DNA from 3 places in the Mesorhizobium sp. M0296 genome. Region 3 is predicted to be linked to each of the others. Evidence: predicted binding sites of a transcription regulator. Region 3 holds the regulator's gene; each other region holds the start of a gene.
The links. The regulator LexA, encoded in region 3, represses DNA repair genes until DNA is damaged. The targets are predictions, from matches to a motif close to TGTTCNNNNTGTGTTCNG.

Region 1 (2,270 bases), on a different contig from region 3:
AACGCCTCCTGCTCCGCCTCGCCCTTCAGCGACACCGGCGACCGCACCTCGATGCCAAGCCGCTCCGCCTCGCGCTGCACCGGCGACGGCGTCAGTTCGAGCCCGCGCCGGCCGCCGGCGCGCGGCGGCTGCGTGTAGACGGCCGTCAACCCGTGCCCGGCCCCGGCAATCGCCCGCAGCGTCGGCACGGAGAATTCAGGCGTACCCATGAAGATGACACGCAGGGGCATTCGTCGACGCCTACCCCACCATCTTGCCCGGCGCCTTGTCCCTGGCGAGCTTCTTGAATTTCTTGACCACCATGTCGCGCTTCAGCTTGGAGATGTAATCGATGAACAGCACGCCGTTGAGGTGGTCGATTTCATGCTGCAGGCAGGTCGCCATCAGGCCCTCGGCCTCGATCTCCTGCAGCTTGCCGTCGCGATCGAGATATTTCACCCGCACCGCCGCGGGGCGCTCGACCTCGGCATAGTAGTCCGGGATCGACAGACAGCCTTCCTCGTAGACCGAACGCTGGTCGGAGCTTTCAAGGATTTCGGGATTGATGAAGACGTGCGGTGCCGGCGTCTCGTCCTCTTTGGCCAGGTCGATCACCAGCATGCGCAAGGGTTCGCCGACCTGGATCGCTGCGAGGCCGATGCCGGGCGCGTCATACATGGTGTCCAGCATGTCGCCGGCCAGTTTGCGCAAATCCCCGTCGACACGCTCGACCGGTTTTGAAACCTGACGCAGGACGGGATCGGGAAGGATGATAAGCGGCTTGATCGACATGGCGTCTCACCTAAGACCTCGCAGGAAAAGCGTCAACCGGGGCGCCTCCGGGCCGTTCACGTTTTGATCTGTGCCGACGTTCCGAATCATCTATGCTGTCGGCATGAACGAACTGGCCACCATCCTGTCCGAACCTGTCGCCCGCCTCGGCGCCACCACGCTCACGCTCGGCCATGCCCTGGGTTTCGGCGCAATGCTGTTCCTTGGACTGTTCGTGGCGCTCGTCGTTGCGCTCTGGCGATCGGCCAAGGCGCGTGCAGTGGCGGCCGCCGAAGCCGCCGACCACGCCCGCGACGCCGAGGTGCGAATGGCCGGCATCTTGGCAAGCCAGGCGGAAATGCAGGGCCGCATGGGCGCCATCGCCGAAGTGTTCGGGGCGCGCCAGGCGGAACTGACACAGTCGATCGGCCAGCGTCTCGATGCCATGACCGGCCGCCTGGGCCAGACCATGACCGAGCAGACGAGATCGACGCATGAGAGCCTCGCCAAGCTGCAGGAACGGCTGGCGATCATCGATATCGCGCAAGGCAATATTCAGTCGCTGGCCGGCCAGGTCGTGCAATTGCAGGCGATACTTTCCAACAAGCAGACGCGCGGCGCCTTCGGCCAGTCGCGTATGGAAGCCATCGTCGCCGACGGATTGCCGCACGGCGCCTATGAATTCCAGGCGACCTTGTCGAATGGCAGCCGGCCCGACTGCCTGGTGAAGATGCCGAACGGCGCACCGTCGCTTGCCATCGACGCAAAGTTTCCGCTCGAGGCGTGGAATGCCATCCGGGCCGCCGAAGGCGCCGACCTGCAGAAGACCGCCGCACAGGCTTTCCGCCGCGACATCGAGGTGCATGTCCGCGATATTTCCGAAAAATACCTGATCCAGGGCGAGACGCAGGACACCGCCTTCATGTTCGTGCCCTCGGAATCGGTGTTCGCCGAAATCCATGAGAATTTCGAGGCCGTTGTCCAAAAGGCGCATCGATCGCGGATCGTCATCGTCTCGCCATCGCTTTTGATGCTGTCGATCCAGGTCATCCAGGCGATCCTCAAGGATGCCCGCATGCGTGAGCAGGCGCACCTGATCCAGGGCGAGGTCATCCGGCTGATGGAAGATGTTTCCCGGCTCGACGAGCGGGTGCGCAAATTGCAGACGCATTTCGGTCAATCGGCCAAAGATATCGAGGACATTCTGGTCTCGACATCGAAGGTGACCAGGCGCGGACAAAAGATCGAGGCGCTGGAGTTTGGCGTGCAGCCGGCGGAGGACACCGCTGGTTCGAATGGCAGCGGAGCAAAAGCGGAAAGCAGCCCGCGCGTCGCCGATTCGAAAACCGGGCAGTTGAGGCTAAGGGTCGTCGAAGGCGACGATTGAGAGCTACGCCGGAACCGGAGGCTTCGCCCGGGTCTGGCGCTACTGCTCCTCGATGATGGTTGTGCCTTCGAATTCCGGCAGCCAATGCAGCGCCGAGCGGTGCCAGATCTGCTTTCTCGGCACCAGTTGCTCG
Region 2 (2,270 bases), on a different contig from region 3:
CCCTACATCACCCCAGCGTCGTCCTCGAAACCGTCGTCGCTGCTTTCGGAGCCGCCGTTCTCAAGGAATTTCTCAGCGATCAGTCCGGCATTCTGCCGTAGCGCCAGCTCGATCTCGCGCGCCGTGTCGGGATTGTCGCGCAGGAACAGTTTTGCGTTTTCGCGGCCCTGGCCAAGACGCTGCGAATTGTAGGAGAACCAGGCGCCCGACTTTTCGACCACGCCCGCCTTGACGCCGAGATCGACCAGCTCGCCGGTCTTGGAGACGCCCTCGCCATACATGATGTCGAACTCGACCACCTTGAAGGGCGGCGCCAGCTTGTTCTTGACGACCTTGACGCGGGTCTGGTTGCCGACGACCTCGTCGCGATCCTTGACCGAGCCGATGCGGCGGATGTCGAGGCGGACCGAGGCATAGAATTTCAACGCATTGCCGCCGGTCGTCGTCTCGGGCGAACCAAACATGACGCCGATCTTCATGCGGATCTGGTTGATGAAGATGACCATGGTGTTGGAGCGCGAGATCGAGGCGGTGAGCTTGCGCAGTGCCTGGCTCATCAGGCGGGCCTGCAGGCCGGGCAGCGAATCGCCCATCTCGCCTTCGATTTCCGCCCGCGGCGTCAACGCCGCCACCGAATCGACCACCAGCACGTCGATGGCGCCGGAGCGCACCAGCGTGTCGCAGATCTCCAGCGCCTGCTCGCCGGTATCGGGCTGCGAGATCAGCAGGTTTTCGAGATCGACGCCGAGCTTGCGGGCATAGACCGGGTCGAGCGCGTGCTCGGCATCGACGAAGGCGCAGATGCCGCCCTTCTTCTGGGCTTCGGCCACCGTGTGCAGCGCCAGCGTCGTCTTGCCCGAGCTTTCCGGCCCGTAGATCTCGACGATGCGGCCGCGCGGCAGGCCGCCGACGCCAAGCGCGATGTCCAGCCCAAGCGAGCCGGTCGGCACCGTTTCGATCTCGACGACCTGCTCGTTCGCGCCGAGCCGCATGATCGAGCCCTTGCCGAAGGCACGCTCGATTTGCGACAGCGCCGCATCCAGAGCCTTTGATTTGTCCACCGCTTTGTCCTCTACAAGCCGCAAAGAATTCTGAGCCATGATACATCACCCCGTGGTCGTCAATGGAGGCCGGACAATCCCGCAATCCTTAAAAGAATGTACCTCATTTGTTCTCATTTGTCAATGAGCACCAAGGGTTTGAAAAATAACGCATATCCCTATTTGTTCTATTTTTGTTTCGCAATTATTGCTTCCGATGTGTCTCGCCTCGCATGCGGCGCCGTTGCCGTCACCAACCGAATCGGACCCGCGATTGCAGGGTTCCGCCCGGCGACCTAGTCTCCCCCCGGGCAACAGCTAAAGGGCATTTTGACGGCATGATCAAATCCCCGACGATCCTGGCCGTGGGCGGCGCCTATATCGAGCGGCGCGGCCGGGTTGCCGGCGCCTTCGTGCCGGCAGCGTCTAATCCGGGCACGATGCGCGAGCATGTCGGCGGCGCCGTCTTCAACGCCTTGCGCTGTGCCGTGCGCCGCGGCGTCTCGGCCTCGCTGCTTTCGGTGCGCGGCGGCGATGCCCTTGGCGACACGGTTTTACGCGCCGTCACCGAGGCCGGCGTTGCCGACCTGTCGGCGGTGTTCCTCGACCGAGCAACGCCAAGCCATACGATGCTGATCGACAGCGGCGGCGGGCTGATCGCCGGCCTTGCCGACATGGTGCTCTACGAGCTGGCGCTTCCCAAGCAGATCCGCCGTGCCAAGGTGCGGGAAGCGATCGGTTCGGCCGACGCGGTGCTGTGCGACGCCAACCTGCCGTCGACCGCGCTGGAGCGGCTGGCGGCACTCGCCGCCGGCAAGCCGGTGTTTGCGCTTGCGGTCTCGCCCAACAAAGCGGCGCGGCTGACGCCGGTGCTCGACCGTCTGGCGATGGCCTTCATGAACCGGCACGAGGCCGGCGTGCTCGCCGGCGTCCAAATCGATCAAGGCATCGTCGACGGCCTGAGACGCGCCGGGCTGAAAAGCGGCGTGATCACCGCCGGCGACGAACCAGTGCTCGGTTTCGACGAATTGAGCGCGTTCTCGATCTCGCCACCGCCGCTGCAAAAGCGGACCGATGCTGCCGGCGCCGGCGACGCATTGGCAGGCGCCACGATCGCTGCCCTGCTGCGCGGCCTGACGCTGCGCGCGGCACTGCGCGAAGGCATTGCCGCAGCGATGCTCGTCGTCGAGAGTGCCGCCTTCACCAGCGCTGGCTTTGCCGAAGCGCTGG
Region 3 (2,270 bases):
TTGCCAGCATGGCGACGACCTGGTTGCGGCTGGCGGCACTTCCTTTTGCGCTCGCCGGCTTGCTGACGACAACGCAGACACGCATACCCGACGTATTGGTCTCGGAGGACGCACGGCTGGTCGCGCTGCCGATCGGCAGCGGTGAACTCGCGGTCAACCGGGCACGCCCGAATGAGTTCACCATCGACAACTGGAAACGCGCGCTCACATCAGAGGCTATCGTCGCGCCGGAAACACCTGCAAAGAACGACCCGCAATTCGACATTGCCGATCCGGCCGACCTACCGCCGGGCATGCCGTTCATTTGCACGGACGGCCTCTGCCTTGCCAGGCATCCATCCGGCGCGATCATCGCGCAAGCCAAGGACCGCGATACTGCGCGGCCAGCCTGCGCCTTTGCCAGCTTGATCGTCATCGACGACGCCACCGCGCATAACCCCTGCTACTACGACCGGCTGGTCCTCGTCGTCACCAAACGGCAACTGGCGCGCGCGGGAAGTGCCGCCGTCTACTTCGATCCACAAGCGGCAACGCGCGCCGAAATCCGTTTCGCGGTCGAAAAATCATACCGGCCCTGGCACGTGCAGCGGAAATTTTCACGCGCGGCACGGGGCCTGCCACCATACCGCAGGGCCGACAACCCCAAAGCCGGCGCCAAGGGCGGGGCTCAGTAGCGGCGGATCAGTCCGACGAGCTTGCCCTGCACCTTGACCCTGTCTGGTCCGAAGATGCGCGTCTCGTAGGCCGGATTGGCGGCTTCCAGGGCGATCGAGGCGCCCTTGCGGCGGAACCGCTTCAGCGTCGCTTCCTCCTCGTCGACCAGTGCCACCACGATCTCACCGGGGCTCGCCGTATCGGCATTGCGGATGATCACCGTGTCGCCGTCGAAAATGCCGGCCTCGATCATCGAATCGCCTTTGACCTCGAGCGCATAATGCTCGCCGCCCATGATCATATCCGGCGGCACCGAAATCGAATGCGTCTGGTGCTGGATGGCGTCGATCGGCACACCGGCGGCGATGCGGCCCATCACCGGGATCGAAACGGCGGCGACGACATCGTCGTCATTTCCGGCTGCGGGCACGCGCGACGATGTCGGCTTGCCTTGCCGAGGACCGCCTTGCCCAAGACTGCCCTGGATGACACTCGGCGAGAACTTGCGTGCCGCATTGAGGCCGGGGGCGATCGAGTCAGGCAGGCGCAGCACCTCCAGCGCACGGGCCCGGTTGGGCAAACGGCGAATGAAGCCGCGCTCCTCCAGCGCCGTAATCAGCCGGTGGATTCCGGATTTGGAAGCCAGGTCGAGCGCTTCCTTCATCTCGTCGAAGGAAGGCGGGATACCGCTTTCCTTCAACCTTTCGTGGATGAACATAAGCAGTTCGTGTTGTTTGCGTGTCAGCATAGCGACCCCCAACAGAATCAGAAAAACAAACCCAGAACAAACACTATCTGTTCCAGTTGTGTTCCGCAACTGTTTAAAGTTTAATGAATGCGTTAAGGCTCGGGAAACAAACGACGTCCCTACCGGGGTACCGTATTTTCACCGCCGCGAGCCTCATCGCCTTGATTCTGCTTTCGTTTGCGCCCTTCTGGCTTCCCGGAGGCCACATTGACATCGGCCGTCGGTCGGCAAAGGGCACGGAAGTGAACCCCTATCGACTGTGCGGTTTGGTCGATGCACCGTGAACGAAACGAACTCAAAACGCCAACCTCGGGTTAAGTCCCCGGTTTCCACCGCCTGGTCAGGCTGCTTCTCGCCGGTGGAGCCTTGCTGCGCGCAACCAGGGAATGGAAGAACAGTCGACGCGTGTCGGGCGTTGCGTTGGATCTTGGGGGAGCAGACAAATCATGACAGGAATTCCCGATCTCGTGGCCATAAAGGCGATGGATGCCGCGGATCCGCTGCGCGCGATGCGCGACCGCTTTGTATTGCCGCAAGGAGTGGTCTATCTCGACGGCAATTCGCTAGGAGCTGCTTCACGTGCCGCTTTCGATGAACTGCGCAAGGCCGCGACCGAAGAATGGTCGCATGATCTCATCCGCGCATGGAACACGGCCGGCTGGTTCAACATGCCGCTTGAACTTGGCGACCAGCTCGGGCGCCTGATCGGTGCCGCGGCCGGCCAGACGGTGGTCTGCGACACGACATCGGTCAACATCTACAAGCTGCTGCACGCCGCCATGGCCATGCGACCGGAGCGGCAGGTCATCGTCGCCGAGGGCGATAGTTTTCCGACGGACCTCTACATGGCTGAGGGTGTGGTTTCGAC

Region 1: a site for LexA is predicted at 825-842, ahead of NKI97_RS13805 (DNA recombination protein RmuC). Genes of this name have one in related genera too.
Region 2: a site for LexA is predicted at 1,225-1,242, ahead of recA (recombinase RecA). Genes of this name have one in related genera too.

The regions. Positions count from the first base shown of each region.
Region 1 is NZ_JAMYRZ010000012.1:6,371-8,640, forward strand. It holds gene fmt (methionyl-tRNA formyltransferase) at 1-224, opposite strand, end outside; gene def (peptide deformylase) at 241-771, opposite strand; gene NKI97_RS13805 (DNA recombination protein RmuC) at 875-2,137, shown strand; gene NKI97_RS13810 (GFA family protein) at 2,177-2,270, opposite strand, start outside.
Region 2 is NZ_JAMYRZ010000013.1:29,763-32,032, forward strand. It holds gene recA (recombinase RecA) at 3-1,100, opposite strand; gene NKI97_RS14795 (PfkB family carbohydrate kinase) at 1,379-2,270, shown strand, end outside.
Region 3 is NZ_JAMYRZ010000004.1:48,400-50,669, forward strand. It holds gene NKI97_RS05820 (ComEC/Rec2 family competence protein) at 1-674, shown strand, start outside; gene lexA (transcriptional repressor LexA) at 668-1,402, opposite strand; partial or broken gene kynU (kynureninase) at 1,849-2,270, shown strand, end outside.